DNA from 3 places in the Arthrobacter sp. AD-310 genome. Region 1 is predicted to be linked to each of the others. Evidence: predicted binding sites of a transcription regulator. Region 1 holds the regulator's gene; each other region holds the start of a gene.
What was found. The regulator HrcA, encoded in region 1, represses chaperone genes, less so after heat shock. The targets are predictions, from matches to a motif close to TTNGCACTCGNNNNNNNCGAGTGCNAA.
Positions count from the first base shown of each region.

Region 2: ACYQ1Z_RS05955 (FmdB family zinc ribbon protein) is a predicted target of HrcA. The motif match lies at 1,758-1,784, and genes of this name have one in related genera.
Region 3: groL (chaperonin GroEL) is a predicted target of HrcA. The motif match lies at 1,994-2,020, and genes of this name have one in related genera.

Region 1 is NZ_BAAHNO010000034.1:40,553-46,072, forward strand. It holds gene ACYQ1Z_RS18290 (16S rRNA (uracil(1498)-N(3))-methyltransferase) at 1-752, opposite strand, end outside; gene dnaJ (molecular chaperone DnaJ) at 755-1,882, opposite strand; gene hrcA (heat-inducible transcriptional repressor HrcA) at 1,967-2,980, opposite strand; gene ACYQ1Z_RS18305 (DUF3097 domain-containing protein) at 3,167-4,015, shown strand; gene ACYQ1Z_RS18310 (DUF4870 domain-containing protein) at 4,165-4,584, shown strand; gene hemW (radical SAM family heme chaperone HemW) at 4,622-5,520, opposite strand, start outside.
Region 2 is NZ_BAAHNO010000009.1:35,982-41,501, reverse strand. It holds gene ACYQ1Z_RS05965 (AAA family ATPase) at 1-452, shown strand, start outside; gene ACYQ1Z_RS05960 (RcpC/CpaB family pilus assembly protein) at 544-1,299, opposite strand; gene ACYQ1Z_RS05955 (FmdB family zinc ribbon protein) at 1,410-1,682, opposite strand; gene ACYQ1Z_RS05950 (5-formyltetrahydrofolate cyclo-ligase) at 1,817-2,437, opposite strand; gene galU (UTP--glucose-1-phosphate uridylyltransferase GalU) at 2,538-3,443, shown strand; gene ACYQ1Z_RS05940 (GNAT family N-acetyltransferase) at 3,448-4,068, shown strand; gene ACYQ1Z_RS05935 (hypothetical protein) at 4,175-5,089, shown strand; tRNA gene ACYQ1Z_RS05930 (tRNA-Ala) at 5,242-5,314, shown strand; gene corA (magnesium/cobalt transporter CorA) at 5,343-5,520, opposite strand, start outside.
Region 3 is NZ_BAAHNO010000008.1:34,596-40,115, reverse strand. It holds gene ACYQ1Z_RS05045 (ABC transporter substrate-binding protein) at 1-76, shown strand, start outside; gene groL (chaperonin GroEL) at 189-1,817, opposite strand; gene ACYQ1Z_RS05035 (ABC transporter substrate-binding protein) at 2,106-3,374, opposite strand; gene ACYQ1Z_RS05030 (cold-shock protein) at 3,371-3,577, opposite strand; gene ACYQ1Z_RS05025 (LytR C-terminal domain-containing protein) at 3,744-4,391, opposite strand; gene ACYQ1Z_RS05020 (DUF3263 domain-containing protein) at 4,449-4,781, opposite strand; gene ACYQ1Z_RS05015 (uracil-DNA glycosylase) at 4,933-5,520, shown strand, end outside.

The sequences.
Region 1 (5,520 bases):
CCGGCCGTGGACGAGCGCAGGACGTGGTGCCCCAGCAGTGCGGTCACGGCGCCCTGGTCGCACAGCCTGGTCACCTCGCGGGGGCTGATGCCGCCTTCCGGGCCCACAATCAGCAGCACCTCCCGGTCCGCCGCTTCCCCGTCGCCGCCCGGGGAGCCCGTCCCGTTCCACGCCTCGAGGACCCAGGCCTCAAGGACTTTGCGCAGCGGGCGTACTGCGTCCTCGTGCAGGATTACCGCCAGGTCAGCGGTCTTGACCACGGCAGACAGGCCGGCGGTGTCGACGGCGGGCCGTACCTCCGGAATCCAGGCCCGCCTCGCCTGCTTGGCCGCGGCCGTTACTACTGACTGCCACTTGGCGTGGGCTTTGGCCGCCCGGTCGCCCTTCCACCGGACGATGGACCGTTCCGACTGCCACGGGACCACGGCATCGATTCCCAGTTCCGTGGCTGTCTCGATGGCCAGCTCGTCCCGGTCGCCCTTGGCAAGTGCCTGGACCAGCACCAGCCGGATGGCGGGCCTGTCTTCAACCGCAACGGACGTGCACTCAACCTCCAGCCGGGACGGCGTGGCGGACGTGACGCGGCCGGTGACCCGGGTGCCCGCGCCGTCCACCAGGTCAACGGCTTCACCGGGGGTGAGGCGTTTGACTGTCACGGCATGACGGGCTTCAGCACCGTCGAGGGCAAAATGCCCTCCAGGGGTTACGGCGTCGAGGGCTCCGGCCGGTGTGAAGAAGACGGGATTGCTCACCTTTACAGGTTCCCGAGGCGGTCCCGCCATTTGGCGAACATACCGCCGCTGGCGGCAAGCTTGCCCTCGGTGATCTGTTCACCCCGCAGCTTTGCCAGCTGCCGGAGCAGGTCTTCCTGGGTGGCGTCCAGCTTCGCCGGCGTCTCCACTTGGAGGTGAACCTTGAGGTCGCCGCGGCCATACCCGCGCAGGTGGGTGACGCCCAGGCCGCGGAGCGTGATGATTTCGCCGGACTGGGTTCCGGGCTTGACGTCGATCTCCTGGGTTCCGTCGAAGGTTTCCAGGCTGACGTCGGTGCCCAGGGCGGCCGCCGTCATGGGGATGTTCAGCGTGGCATGGAGGTCGTCGCCGTCGCGGACGTAGGTGGGGTCGTTGTTGACGCGGATTTCGACGTACAGGTCACCGGTGGGTCCGCCGGCGGGGCCCGCTTCGCCCTGGCCGGCGAGCTGGATGCGGGTGCCTGTGGCGACACCGGCCGGCACCTTGATGGTGAGGGACCGGCGGCTGCGGATGCGTCCCTGGCCGCTGCATTCGTTGCAGGGGTCCTTGATGACCGTGCCGAAGCCTTCGCAGGTGCCGCAGGGTGCAGCGGTCATAACCTGGCCCAGGATGGAGCGGACAGCCCGCTGGACCTGGCCGCTGCCGCCGCAGATGTCGCAGCGTTCCGGATGCGTGCCGGGGCGGCAGCATGAGCCCTCGCAGGTGGGGCAGGTCACTGCCGTGTCCACCTCGAGCTTCTTGTTGACGCCGAAGACGGCGTCGCGCAGTTCGATCCGGACGCTGATGAGGGCGTCCTGGCCACGGCGCACCCGGGAGGCCGGGCCCGTTGAACCGCCGGCGCCGAAGAACGTGTCGAAGATGTCCTGGAAGGCGAAACCCTGGCCGGCGTAGCTGCCGCCGCCGAACCCGTTGTCGGTACCGTTTTCATTGCCGGTGGTGTCGTACACCCGCCGCTTCTGCGGGTCCGAGAGCACCTCGTAGGCGTGGGTCACGGCCTTGAACCGGTCTGCTGCCTCTTCACCCGGGTTGACGTCCGGGTGCAGGGTGCGGGCCAGCTTGCGGTAGGCCTTTTTGATTTCTTCCCCGGTAGCCTCCGGTGAAACTCCAAGGACTTCGTAGTGGCTGCTCAAAGTTCGTATCTCTTCCTTGTTGTACTGCGTGCAGTGGGGTGCCCTGGTTGCGGCCGCGGGCGCCGTGGCGTCCGTGCGGGCCGGTCAGGGACCCAGGATCCGGGAAAGGTAGCGGGCAACGGCCCTGACGGCGGCCATGGTGGTGGGATAGTCCATGCGGGTTGGCCCCAGCACGCCGATTTTCGCCGCGCTGTCCGGGCCATAGCCGGTGGCCACCACGGAGGCTTCGGCGAGACCGTCGTAGGGGTTCTCCCGCCCGATGCTGACGGCGACGCCGCGGTGGTCCTGCGCCATTTCGCTGAGCAGGCGCAGCATCACCACCTGCTCCTCCAGTGCTTCCAGCACAGGCCCGATGCTGAGCGGGAAGTCCACGTTGGAACGGGCGAGGTTCGCTGTACCTGCCATCACCATGCGGTCCTCGCGGCTGCTGTGCGCCAGCAGTTCCAGGCCGTGGGCAAGTGCCTGCGCCGCCTGGCGCTGTGCCGGGCCTACGGCGGAGACGACGGCGGGAAGGGACTGGCTGAGCTGGCCCAGCGGGGTGCCGGCGAGCGACCCGAGGAACCGGGTCCGCAGCGAGGAGATGGCGTCGTCCCCGAGGTCCTGCCCGACGTCGATGACGCGCTGCTCCACCTTGCCGCTGTTGGCGATCAGCACCACAAGCACCTTACGCGGCGCCAGCAGGACAAACTCGATGTGGCGGACCAGGGCCCGGCTCAGGTGCGGGTACTGGACCACTGCCACCTGGTTGGTGAGCTGGGAGAGCAGCCGGACCGTGCGCTCAAGGACATCGTCGAGGTCGTCGGAGCCTTCGAGCAGGGACTGGATGGCACGGCGTTCGGCCTGCGACAGCGGCTTCACGGCGGAGATCTGGTCCACGAACAACCGGTAGCCCTTGTCGGTCGGGATCCGGCCCGCGCTCGTGTGGGGTGCGGTGATCAGGCCTTCGTCCTCGAGCGCAGCCATGTCGTTGCGGATTGTGGCACTGGAAACGCCCAGCTGGTGCCTCTCCACCAGCGCTTTGGAACCCACCGGTTCCCGGGAGTGGACGTAGTCCTCCACAATGGCCCGCAATACTTCCAGTTTGCGTGGCTCGCTCACACTCCACCTCCATCCAGGGTCAGGGCGGCCGCAGCGCCCGTACAACCATCAGAATCGAACCAACATGGTTAGCACTCGACATGCCTAAGTGCTAACAGTCTATTATGCCTCGCGCCGTTGTTAGCATTGGTACCGCTCCGGGCGACATTCCGGCGGCACTGATCTAGAACCAGGCGGAGTCGATCCATGGATTACCAGAACTGGGGGGCCCGGGACATGTCCGCTCCCGTCCGCACCCAATTGCCGGAAGTGCCCGTTGAACGCGGCATGGTGCTCGAGGATGTCCAGTCCGGGTGGGTCGGCGCTGTGACCCGGGTGGAAAAGTCCGGCGGCATGCACGTTGTGGCCCTGGAGGACCGGCGGGGAAAGTCCCGCACGTTCCGGCTGGGTTTCGGCTTCCTCCTGGAGGGCCGCGCCATCCGGCTGATGCCGCCGGCACCAAAGCAGGCAGCCGGAGCGACGGCTGGACGCACCGCGTCAGGGTCGGTACGCGTCGCGAACCAGCGCGCCCAGGTGGCGAAGGCGAGCCGGATCTGGGTCGAGGGCAAGCACGACGCCGAACTTGTGGAGAAAGTCTGGGGAGACGACCTGCGGGTCGAAGGCATCGTCGTCGAACCCCTGCACGGCATCGACGACCTCGCCGGCGCGGTGGCCGATTTCCGTCCCGGGCCTGGACGGCGGCTGGGCGTGCTTGTGGACCACCTGGTGCCGGATTCCAAGGAGTCCCGGATCGCCGATGCCGTCATGGCATCCCCCGGCGCCGCCGGCAACGTGCTCATCGTGGGCCACCCATATGTGGATGTGTGGCAGGCGATCCGCCCGGCCGTCCTTGGGATTGAGCAGTGGCCGGTGGTGCCGCGCGGCCAGGACTGGAAGACCGGAGTCCTCGCGGCGTTCGGCTGGCCGCACGCAACCAAGGAAGACATCGGCCTCGGCTGGCAGAAACTGCTGGGCGCGGTCCGCACCTACGCCGACCTCGAAGCCTCGCTGCTGGGCCGGGTCGAAGAAGTGATCGACTTCCTCACCGTCCCCTAACTTGAACGCCGACCGGAACGCCGAGCGGACCGGACCGCCGGAACGCTGTAACCCAGTATTCTTGGTACTGCAGGTCTCGGGGAACTGTCGCACGCGCAACAGGAAACCACCGGCATTCCGCACCATTTGCACTCTCGAAGGAACAGACTGTGGCAGAAAACGCACGTGATCACAGGGACAGCCAGGGCGGCGCAGGCCGTTCCGAATACCATGGCGTCCCGGCGAACGCGCTGCCTTTGACGGCAAACGAGGACCGGCAGTGGGCCACGTTGTCGCACTTCGGCGGAATCCTCGGCTGCGTCCCGGCCCTGCTCATTTTCCTGATCTTCCGCGACCGCGGTCCGTTCACGGCGCAGGAGTCCAAAGAGGCACTGAACTTCAGCCTGCCGCCCACCATTGCTGCGGTGGTAGCCAACATCCTGGTGTTCATTCCAGTGATCGGCAACATCTTCGCCGTGATCGCCACGCTGATCTGGATCGCCCTGACCTGCTTCTCCGTCTCCGCGGGCATCCACGTGAACAAGGGCCAGCCGCACCGGTACCCGTTCAACCTGCGCTGGATAAAGTAGTCCCCGCCGGCGTGGGCCTAGCAGGGCGTTATTCCGGCTAGTCCGGCAGGACCCTGCGGACCACAGCGTCAGCCAGCAGGCGGCCCTTCAGGGTGAGGACCAGCCTCCCTTGGAACGCCGCGGCGGGGTCCACGAGCCCGTCGGCGATGAGGCCTGCGATCTGGTGTCGCCCGCCGGGACCAAGCGCCGCAACCTCGAGCCCGCTGCGCAGCCGCGCTTCGAGCATCACCCGCTCGACACCCCGGGTTTCGTGGTCCAGGGTTTCCCGGCCCGCTGCGGGCGACACGCCCTGGGAAAGGCGCCCGGCGTAGGCGGTGGGGTGCTTGACGTTCCACCAGCGGACCCCGCCCACGTGCGAGTGTGCGCCCGGGCCTATCCCCCACCAGTCGTCGCCGCGCCAGTAGGCGAGGTTGTGGCGGCACTCCTGCCCGGGGGTGCGTGCCCAGTTGCTGACCTCGTACCAGCCGAGCCCGGCTTCGGTGATCAGCTGGTCGGCGAGTTCGTACTTGTCGGCGTGGTCGTCGTCGTCAATCCCCGGGACCTCGCCGCGGCGCATCTGCGCCGCCAGCTTGGTGCCTTCCTCGACTATCAGCGCGTAGGCGCTGATATGGTCCGGCTGGTAGGACAGCGCGGTCTCGAGGGAATGCCGCCAGTCCTCCAGGGATTCGCCAGGTGTGCCGTAGATCAGGTCCAGGCTCACCGCGAGTCCGGCCTCGCGCGCCCACTGCACCACTTGCGGCACCCGGGCGGGGCTGTGGGTCCGGTCCAAAACTTTCAGGACGTGCGGAACCGCCGACTGCATACCAAAAGAAACGCGTGTGAACCCGGCCGCCTTGAGGACGGCAAGGGACTCCGGCGTGACCGAGTCAGGGTTGGCTTCGGTGGTCACTTCCGCGCCGTCCTCGATCCCCCACTCGTCGACTGCCGCGCGCAGGA
Region 2 (5,520 bases), on a different contig from region 1:
TCGACCAGGCGCTGAATGATATTGGCGCCGCAGCCGGGAGCGCCCCGGCGTCGAATGTCACACATTTCCCCGGACCGGCCACCGGACGCCGGGCGGGCGGTGAAGCACGCGCCGGCCATCGGGCTGCGGCGCCCGTGCGGACCCTGCATGACACCAAGGAGGCGGAGAACGTGCCCACCGACGAAACGAACCCGATGGATGACGGGACCAGCACCCAGGATGACGGGACCAGCACCGCGGAGGCGGGCGGGCAGTCCGTGGACGCTTCCGCTGACGGCGGGCCCACGGCAGCTCCGGCCGCGCCTGCTTCCGCGGCTTCCGGCTCCAGGCAGCGCCCGGCGGAAGGCGTCCTGCCCAAGGCCGCGGCCGAGGACGACCCGAGGGCCTGGGGCGACCGAGAAGACGACCATGACGCCTGGCTGAAGGAACAGAAGCCGCCGCACTGGGGCTAAGGGGTCTCCCGGGCGGCCGGGCAGGCACTCCCTTGCCGGTAGGAGCCGTTGCGGGATGGCTCGCGGTCGGGATCCGGTATGGCCGTGCAGGCTAGTGTGCGGGCGGGGATGATGGCCCCACCAAAACAAAGAAAAGTTTGCCCTGGGTGGACGCTCCTGCCAGCCGCGCCGCCTGTTCCGGTCCGGCGGCAACAACGATCAGGCCGTCCGTTTCCTGGGTACCAAGCCATTGGCCTCCCTGTCCACCTTTGGCCGACGTCCACAGCACCGGTACGCCTGCGGCCAGGATCTCCGGCGGTTGCTGCTGGTCGAAGCCGTTGGCGGCGGTCAGCACCACATTGACCAGCTGCCCGGGGGAGACGAGCTGGATCGACGACGGATCGGCCATGCGGAGGGGGACGGCGGCAGACCCCGGCGGGCTGCCCGTGAGCAGGCCCGGACCGAGCAGCTGTGCGTCGGCCAGCAGCTGGCCTTTCCGCAGGGGAGCGGCCACCTGCTTTCCCACGGCCTGCCCAGGGTCACTGAGGACGCCGTCGGTCATCATGCCCGGAGGGACCTGGGTTTCAGCGAGGTCGGATGCTGCCAAGGCAGACCCGGCCGGAAGGTCACGGGCAGCGGCCAGGGCGGTTGCGGTATGCACCGGCGCCGGGGTGAGTTGCTGCACTGTGAGGGCCGCAGCGGCGCACAGCAGCAGCGCCACAGCAAGCCTGCGGTTGCGGTTGAGCCAGCTGCGGAAGCGGGCGGTGCGGCTCCCGGGGCCTGACGGGCGCAGGGCGCCGGACCGCTGGTTGCGCTGGGGGAGACGGGGACTGGAACGGCGGCGGGTGCGAAGCGGGGATGCAGGCATGTTTCCCACGCTAGGCACCCGGGAAACGCGAACGACAGCGGCCCCGCGCTTATGTGGACAAAGTCCGCAAAGTCAGCAGGGCCGCTGTCGTTGGCGGCAGGAGCCGGAAGTCAGCTCGCGGCAGCCGCGGGAGCAGATGCTGCCGGGGCCGCGGCAGGGGCCGGGTTGCTGGATGCCGGCGCCGCGGAGACTGTGCTGCCCTTGGAGTCGCGGGAATCGGTGCGGTAAAAGCCCGATCCCTTGAACACGACGCCCACGCTGTTGAACTTCTTGCGCAGCGCGCCCTGGCATTCGGGGCACGACGTCAGTGAGCTGTCCGAGAATGACTGGACGATGTCGAAGGCGTGGCCGCAATCCTTGCAGGCGTAAGCATATGTTGGCACTGGTGCTCCTCCTCTTGGGCAAACGAGAGGTCCCGTGCTGCCGCCGGCGTCTGAACTCCAAGTCCAGGTGGTCCGTTAGCAGTCGCAGGGCCTGAGTGCTAATTCTATCATCCCCGGCGGCCGTCCCGCCCGTGTCAGGCGATGTTCCCCAGCGGCCGCAGTCCGGATGGGACGAGGACTGCCGGGACAGGACGGTCGAACTCTTCTGCCGGGATATGCCCCGCCGGCAGAAGTTCGTTGTCGTAGATAACCGCGGCCAGCGGGATTTCCTTCCCTGCCGTTGCGAGGTGGCCCAGGAATTTGTCGTAGTAGCCCCCGCCCTGGCCGATCCGGTTGCCATCGAGGTCCACAGCTGTGGCCGGAATGAACAGCGCGGCGGCGTCCGCGGCCACATCCGGTCCGTGCCGGGGACCGTCGGGTTCCATGACCGGTGCGTACCTGCTGCGGACAAACCCGGCCTCCGGGTTCCAGAACACCCAGCTAAGCTCCCGCCCTGGTTCGCACACCGGGAGCAGGACGCGGTGCCCGTTGCCGTGCAGGGCGGTGATTAGGGGAAGGGTGGGCGGTTCGACGCCTACCCCCAGATACACACAAAACGTAGCGGGCTGGCCGCCGGACAGGGATTCGGCCCAGGCGGCGCCATGCAGGGCCAGTGCAGCGCCGGCGGACTCGAGGTCGGCAGGGGTGAGTCCTGCCCGCCGCCGGCGGTGGTCCGCGCGGATGCCGTCCTTGGCGTTGCTGGGCACTTCAGGCATGTTCGTCTCCTTTTCCGGCCGCTCCGAAAGCGGGTACAGGACCGGGTGCAGGCCGGTCCGTTGATTCCTGATTGCTTGACGCTGACGTTAGATTAGTCCGGTGACTACCAGTAACCCGAGAGTTCGCAAAGCCGTCATCCCCGCCGCCGGACTGGGCACCAGGTTCCTTCCCGCCACCAAGGCTATGCCCAAGGAGATGCTGCCCGTCGTCGACAAGCCTGCCATCCAGTACGTGGTGGAGGAAGCCGTGCAGGTGGGACTGAATGACGTCCTGATGATCACCGGGCGGAACAAGCGGGCGCTGGAAGACCATTTCGACCGGGTGCCGGCACTCGAATCCACGCTCGCGGACAAGGGCGACACCCAGAAGCTCGAGTCCATCCAGGCGGCGAGCAACCTGGGCGACATCCACTACGTGCGCCAGGGCGACCCCCACGGACTGGGCCATGCGGTGCTCCGCGCCAAACAGCACGTCGGCGACGAAGCCTTCGCCGTGCTGCTGGGTGATGACCTCATCGATGCCCGGGATGAACTCCTGAGTACCATGATCGAGGTGCAGGCCAAGACCGGAGGCTCCGTCGTCGCCCTCATCGAGGTGGAGCCCTCGCAGATCAGTGCCTACGGCTGCGCGGACATCTCCGAAATCGACGGCGAAGGCTACGTGCGGGTCAACCGGCTGGTGGAAAAGCCGGCACCGGAGGAAGCGCCGTCCAACCTGGCTGTCATCGGGAGGTACGTGCTGCACCCCGCCGTGTTCGATGTACTGGAACGGACCGGCCCCGGCCGCGGCGGTGAAATCCAGTTGACCGATGCCCTGCAGGAGCTGGCCACCGGTGAAGGCGAAGGATATGGCGTCTACGGTGTTGTCTTCCGGGGCCGCCGCTACGATACCGGCGACAAGCTCAGCTACCTCAAGGCGTGCGTCCAGCTCGCGGTTGACAGCGAGGATCTTGGCCCCGGGCTCCGGGAATGGCTGCCGGGTTTCGCCAGCAGCCTGGACAAGTAGCCCTGTGCGCCCCGGCCCTATCTGGCCAGTGACACTGGAATGCGGCGACCTGGTGCTGCGGCCCATCCGGTACCGGGACAAAAAGGAATGGACCGAGGTCCGCTCCCGGAACAGCCAGTGGCTGGCGCCGTGGGAGGCCTCGAACCCTGATCCGCGCGGGGGGCTGCCGGACTACAGGCAGATGGTGCGGTCGCTGAACTCGCAGGCCGCGCAGGCAACGGCGCTGCCGTTCCTCATCACGGAACGGATGCCCGGCAGGCGCCACCCGGCCATCGTGGGCCAGCTGACCGTATCGTCCATTGTGTGGGGTTCGGCCATGATGGCGACCCTTGGTTACTGGGTGGATCAAGCGCGGGCGGGCCGCGGCATCGCGCCCACGGCTGTGGCCCTGGTGACCGACCATTGCTTCCAGGTGCTGGGGCTGCACCGGATGGAAATAAACATCCGCCCGGAAAACGGTCCGAGCCTGCGGGTGGTGGAGAAGCTGGGCTTCCGCGATGAGGGGTACCGTCCGCGCTACCTCCACATCAACGGAGAGTGGGCCGACCACCGGACGTTCGCCCTGACCTCCGAAGAGGTCCCGGGCGGGCTCCTTGCGCGCTGGCTCGCATCCCGGCCGTCATAAATCCACTCATTTGCGGACGGGGCCTGCGACACACCGGGGCTAATGCCGCCGCGGGGCCTCTGATGCTTCTACGGTTTTGAGTGTGGACTTCCCCCTTAGCAGCTCAGTGATCCTTGTGGTTGCCGTCGTGCTCTGGATTGTGTGGGTTGCCCCCTACGTCCTCCGGAACCGCCGGCACCAGTTCCAGCCCGCAGGCGACCTTCCGGCGGACGCGCCAGCCGATGAAAAACCCGACCAGACGCCCGCCGTGGTTTTGAACGTCGCCGCCCAGCAGGAGAAGCCCATGGATGCCAGGAAGAGTGCCGGACCCGCTGCCAAGGCTGCTGCTCCGGTGGCTGCAGGCCGGCTGCGGATCCGTTATGGCCGGACCGCTCTCGCGCTCTGCGGACTCCTCTCCCTTGTCACTGCCTTTGTTTCGGGGGTACTGCTGCCCTTCGGGCTGGGCACACCCTTTCTTCCCCTCACGTGCGCTGCGCTGACAGCTGTCTGCGTGGCGATCCTCCGCTGGCTGGCTGTCCGGGACCGCAAGGCGAAAGTCAACGCGGCCTTCCGCTCGGCGATGAGTGCACCGGCCCCGCGGCAGGAGGCCGACCGGATCCCGCCGAAGCCGGAGTCCGCGCCGGCACCCCCGAAAGCAGCCCGGGAAAGCCCGCTGTTTGACGCGGAGGCGCACCAGCCCAAGGTGCAGCAGTTGACCGCCCAGGAACTTCGTGAGGCTGCACTGGCCGTTGCGGTGGCTGCCGGCGACCCGAGTGCCGCCGCGGCCGCTGCGGTTCCGGCCGGCACGCCGTGGGAGCCGGTGGAGGTTCCCAAGCCCGTATACGTGGAGGCGGCAAAAGCAGAGCGCCCCGAGCCTGAACCGCTTGCCCTGCCGGAGGCCCCCAAGGCCGTGGGCAAGCCCTCCCTCAAGCAGGGCGCGGTGTCCGCACCTGCAGCTCCCGCTCCGGAGGCCCAGCAGCTGTCCAAGGCGCAGAGCGCCCTCAGCAACCTCGACGACGTCCTGCAGCGCCGCCGCGCCTAGTTCCCCCGGGTGGGGGAACAGGAACAGGGCACGACGGCGGCAATCGCGGCGACGAGACGCCCCGCCAGCGCGGCGGATTGGCTTTGGACCGGGAATATTTGTAGCCTAGGGTCACCGGTCCCGCACCTGCCATGTCAGGGGCGGCCAGGTCCGGGGCTATAGCTCAGTTGGTAGAGCGCTTCGTTCGCATCGAAGAGGTCAGGGGTTCAAATCCCCTTAGCTCCACGCCGAGGCTGGCTGCAGGCATTTGCGCCTACAGCCAGCCTTTCTTCTTAAATATGGCGTACATGGCCGCTCCGGTCGCCGCCATGAGGCCTACGGCCATGGGGTAGCCGAATGCCCAGTGCAGCTCCGGCATGTGGTCGAAATTCATGCCGTAAATCCCGGCGACGAACGAGGGCGCGAACAGGATCGCGGCCCACGAGGATATT
Region 3 (5,520 bases), on a different contig from region 1:
CCGGCTCACGCCGCAGGCAGCCGCTGAAGCCTTCAAGAAGGAAGTCGAAGGAATGCTCTCAAGCGCCCGGAAGTAGCACCAGACCACCAGTAGCACCAAAGCATCAGTAGCAACTGAGCACAAATGCGGCCCCCTCCGAGGAGGGGGCCGCATTTGTTTGTTTCAGCGGGACTGGCCCGGCAGGAGGCTTAGAAGCCGCCCATGCCGCCCATCTCGTCGCCGCCGCCAACGGGGGCGGCGTTCTTCTCGGGCTTGTCGGCCACAACTGCCTCGGTGGTGAGGAAGAGGCCGGCAATGGAGGCCGCGTTCTGCAGGGCAGAGCGGGTCACCTTGACCGGGTCATTGACGCCGGCGGCCAGCAGGTCGACGTACTCGCCGGAGGCTGCGTTCAGGCCGTGGCCTGCGGGCAGTCCGCGGACCTTGTCGACGACGACGCCGGGCTCGAGGCCGGCGTTGAAGGCGATCTGCTTCAGCGGGGCGTCGATGGCAACGCGGACGATGTTGGCACCGGTTGCTTCGTCACCGGACAGCTGCAGGTTGGCGAATGCCTTGGCACCGGCCTGGATGAGGGCCACGCCGCCACCGGCGACGATGCCTTCCTCAACAGCAGCCTTGGCGTTGCGCACAGCGTCCTCGATGCGGTGCTTGCGCTCCTTGAGCTCAACCTCGGTGGCGGCACCGGCCTTGATGACTGCAACGCCTCCGGCCAGCTTGGCCAGGCGCTCCTGCAGCTTCTCACGGTCGTAGTCGGAGTCGGAGTTTTCGATCTCGGCGCGGATCTGGGCCACACGGCCGGCGATCTGGTCGGCGTCGCCGGCACCTTCGACGATGGTGGTCTCGTCCTTGGTGACAACAACCTTGCGTGCCTTGCCCAGGAGTTCCAGGCCGGCGTTCTCCAGCTTCAGGCCGACTTCCTCGGAGATGACCTGGCCGCCGGTGAGCACGGCGATGTCAGCGAGCTGTGCCTTGCGGCGGTCGCCGAAGCCCGGAGCCTTGACGGCGACGGACTTGAAGGTGCCGCGGATCTTGTTGACGATCAGGGTGGCCAGGGCCTCGCCCTCGATGTCCTCGGCAATGATCAGCAGCGGCTTGTTGGACTGCATGACCTTTTCGAGGACTGCAACCAGTTCCTTGACGTTGGAGATCTTGGAGTTGACGATCAGGATGTACGGATCCTCGAGGACCGTTTCCTGGCGCTCTGCGTCGGTGACGAAGTAAGCGGAGATGTAGCCCTTGTCGAAGCGCATGCCCTCGGTGAGCTCCAGCTCCAGGCCGAAGGTGTTGGATTCCTCGACGGTGATGACGCCTTCCTTGCCCACCTTGTCCAGGGCTTCAGCGATCAGCGCACCGATTTCGTCGTCACCGGCGGAGATGGAGGCCGTGGCTGCGATCTCTTCCTTGGTTTCGATTTCCTTGGCGGAGTTCAGCAGTTCGGCGGTGACGGCGTCAACGGCCTTCTCGATGCCGCGCTTGAGGGACAGCGGGTCGGCGCCGGCAGCAACGTTGCGCAGGCCTTCCTTGACCAGGGCCTGGGCCAGCACGGTTGCCGTGGTGGTGCCGTCGCCAGCGACGTCATCGGTCTTCTTGGCAACTTCCTTGACCAGCTCGGCGCCGATCTTCTCGTAGGGATCGTCCAGCTCGATCTCCTTGGCGATGGAAACACCATCGTTGGTGATCGTGGGGGCGCCCCACTTCTTTTCGAGGACGACGTTGCGTCCACGCGGGCCGAGGGTGACCTTAACGGCGTCGGCGAGGGTGTTCAGGCCCCGCTCAAGGCCGCGGCGTGCCTCTTCATCAAATGCAATGATCTTGGCCATAACGGCAGTAGTCCTTTCGGGACAGTCGTTAAGATTGAACCTTCGCTGCAGTGCCCGCGACGGACGATCCTTCGCCAGTGGCCTCTGTATGCCCCCGGGTGCGGATCTCACTCCAGTTAGGTGTTTCTTCGCTCATCGACCGCTGCCTCGCGCCGCCGGCCGGAGCAGGCGCCGCTTTAGCAGTCGGTACGTCAGAGTGCTAAGTCAATAATTAGCACTCTGCACCTGAGAGTGCAAGCGAAGGGGCCTGGGATTAGCCAGTCCGGCAGGTGGATTCGCCGACGGCGATCAGCCGGCGGCCCGCCCGGCTGTTTCGCTGCCGCTGGCTTTGGGAAGGTTGTCCGGGCCGTAGGTGAACACTGAGAAGCCCGCCGTGGTGATGTCCCCATTGGCATCGAAGGCAATGGGGCCTGACTCGCCGTCGTAATTCATCGCCGTGCCGGCACCCAGCCCGGCCACGCAGTCCTTGTAGGTGGAACACGCCGCCGCGGCGGGAGTTTCACCCGCGGCGCCGCCGGAAACGCCTACCAGGTTGGCAGCGATGGAGCGGCCGGCGTCGTCCTGGGCTTTGGCCGCGGCCAGCGCGGCGAGGGTGACGGCGTCGTAGGCCTCCGCCGCAAACGAGACATCCTTCAAGGTGCTATCGACGGCGAGCAGGCGCTCCTGGAAGCCTGCAGAAGGGAGCCGGCCGGGGACCAGGGCGCGGGCACCGTCCAGCGCCCCGGCGCCGAGCCGGGATCCGTACCGGGCGAATGCGCCGTCGCTGAGGATGATGCGGGAGCCTGCGACCCCGGCGTTGGCGAGCTCGGCCAGCGCCCCCTGGGAGCCATCGCGGGCCACAAGGACCACGGCATCAGCGTTGGCCTGTCCTGCCGCGGCGGCAGCCCGGCCCGCCTCGCCCGGGGTGAACACCTCAGTGACCGGGACGTCGAGGCCTGCCTGAGCGGCGGCCTCGGACACGGCTGTTGCCACGTCCTTGCCGTAGGCGCCCTCCTGGTAAAGCACGGCAAGGGAGGCGGCTCCGGCGTCCTTGGCCAGTTTCGCCAGCACGGGCGCCTGCGCGATGTCAGCGGCTGCGGTGCGGAAGTAGAAACCGCCCGACTCGGCGCCGGTCAGGCCCGACGCCGTGTTCGCGGGGGAAATCAGTGGCGTCCGTGCGCGGGAGAGGACGTCGATGGTGGCCTCGGCGTTGCTGGAGTCGGTGGGCCCGATCACCACGTCCGCCTTCGCCGCCACCAGGGCATGCGCCTGGGCGGCGGCATCCAGGGCTTCGTCCACGGGCAGGAGTTCCACCGGCCGGCCCTTGTGCCCGCCGGCCGCGTTGATTTCCTTGACTGCGAGCTTGGCCGCGGCCAGTTGTGGCGCGTTGAGGAAGGAGCTGTCACCGGTGCTGTCCAGGACCAGGCCCACCCGCAGGATGCCGTCGCCGGAAGCCTCCACGGGTTCGATGCGGGCGTTGCCGGTTACCCCGGAGCACGCCGTGGCGGCCAGGAGGGCGCAGGCTGAGAGGGCCAGTGCCGGACGGATTCGGGCGGCAGGAAAAACCGGATGCTTCACTCGGCCGGCCGGACGCTTTCAGCCTGCGGGCCCTTTTCGCCTTCGCCGACTTCGAGTTCGACGCGCTGGCCCTCGTCGAGCGCCCGGTAGCCTTCACCCTGGATTGCGGACCAGTGGACGAAGATGTCGTCGCCGGACCCGTCAACGGTGATGAAGCCGTAGCCCTTCTCCGCGTTGAACCATTTCACGGTTCCCAGTGCCATGCTGACCAACTCTTTTCCGTTAAGACCGGGGCGGGCGCCGGGCGGGGCGTTTCCTGCCCCGGAGCGACGCCTGAATGTCACTCTAGCCAATGCCTGTCCGGCCCGCAGGAGGCCCCGGGCGGGGCCGGCAAAAGTTATTCAGGCGTAACCGGGACCTGGCTGGAGGTTACCTGTAGCCGGGGCCGAGGACCACAACCAGGGGGCCCTGGAACTCGGTGCTGCTGACCACAGTGGGTACGCCCAGCAGCCGGGCCAGCGCCTGGGCGTTGGCCAGCTGGGCGGGCCCGGCGTAGAAGATGGTGGAGCCCTGCTGTGGCGGGCCCGCCCAGTTGCCCACCTGTCCCAGCGTCCAGCCGTCGGCCTGGACGGTGCCACCCACCCGGCCGGCCAGCCCTGCAGTCCCGGCAGCGTTGTACACGGCGACGGGCTGGGACTTGTCGAGGAGGACGGGTGCCTGGGATGGCGTTGTGGGTTCGGGCTCCGCTTCGGCGGTGGGGGCGGGGTCGCTGGAGGCCGTCGGCGAGGCCGGCGCCGGCGTTGCCGTTTCAGCGCTGGCCGCCTGCGTGGCGCCGGCGTCGGCAAGCGGAGCGGCTTCCTGGCTCGACGATGCAGCCGACGCCTGGGCATCCGTGCCGCTGAAGCCCAGCTTGGGAAGGATCAGGAAGGACACCACGCCAATGGCCAGCGCCACGACGCCGACGGCAAGGATGGGCCACAGCCGCGCCTTCGAGGGGGCAGCGGCTGCGCGGTGGACGCCTTGTCGCGACGAGGCCTCGGGGACCTTGTCGAATTCATCGCGGGCGTAGTTGGTCATGGATGACTTCCTCGGGAAAGTGCTGGCGGGGAGGCGGGAGGTCCTGGATTGGGATTCCTAGGCGTCGGACCCCAGGCGCCGTGCGGTGCGGGCGCGGTGGCGCGACGTGCGCAGCCTGCGCAGCCGTTTCACCAGCATAGGGTCATGCGCCAGCGCATCCTCACGGTCAATCAGCGCGTTGAGCAGCTGGTAGTAGTGCGTGGCGGAGAGGTCGAAGAGCTCGCGGATGGCCTGTTCCTTGGCTCCCGCGTACTTCCACCACTGCCGCTCCAGGGCCAGCATCTGCTGCTCGCGGTCACTGAGCGGGGAGTCCCGCGGCGTGAAGCCGTCCAGCAGGCTGTTCCGTGGTTCCTGCTCCGGCAGCTCGTGTTCCCGGGCCGGTTCCGCCACGGCACACTCCTTTGCTGGTTAGGGAAAATGTCTCACCTCTATGCTACGGATGAATAACACGTGTGTCATTTGCGCGGCTGTCCCGCCCGGGTGCCCGCGGGCGTCCGGGTTGACCTGCAGGAGCCCCGTGCTGCCCTGCAAGAATGGGATGATGTTTGACTCAGACGCCTTGTTCGAACTGGACCACGAACCGGCGGGCACGGAGGGCTTTGCGGAACTGGCACTGCTGCCCCTGGACGAACTCGTCGCTCCCGACTGGGCCGAAGCCCTGGTGGGCGTGGAGGGCGAACTCCGGGCCGTCCTGCGCTTCCTGGCAGCCGAGGTGGCCGCCGGGCACCAGGTGCTGCCGTCGCCGTCGAACGTCCTGCGCGCCTTCCGCCAGCCGCTGGCCGCAGTGAAGGTCCTGGTGGTGGGGCAGGACCCGTACCCCACGCCGGGACACGCCGTCGGCCTCTCCTTTGCCGTGGACAAGCGGACGCGGCCCATTCCGCGGAGCCTGGCGAACATCTACAGAGAACTGGAAGACGATCTCGGCATCCCGGCCAGGGTCCACGGCGACCTGTCGGCGTGGACCGACCAGGGCGTGCTGCTGCTGAACCGGGTGATGTCGGTGCGCGCGGGGGCCGCGGGCTCGCACCGCGGCAAGGGCTGGGAAAAAATTACGACGGCGGCCGTTGCGGCGGTTGCCGCCCGGCGGGGCCCGGACGGCGCACCGATGCCGCTGGTTGCGCTGCTGTGG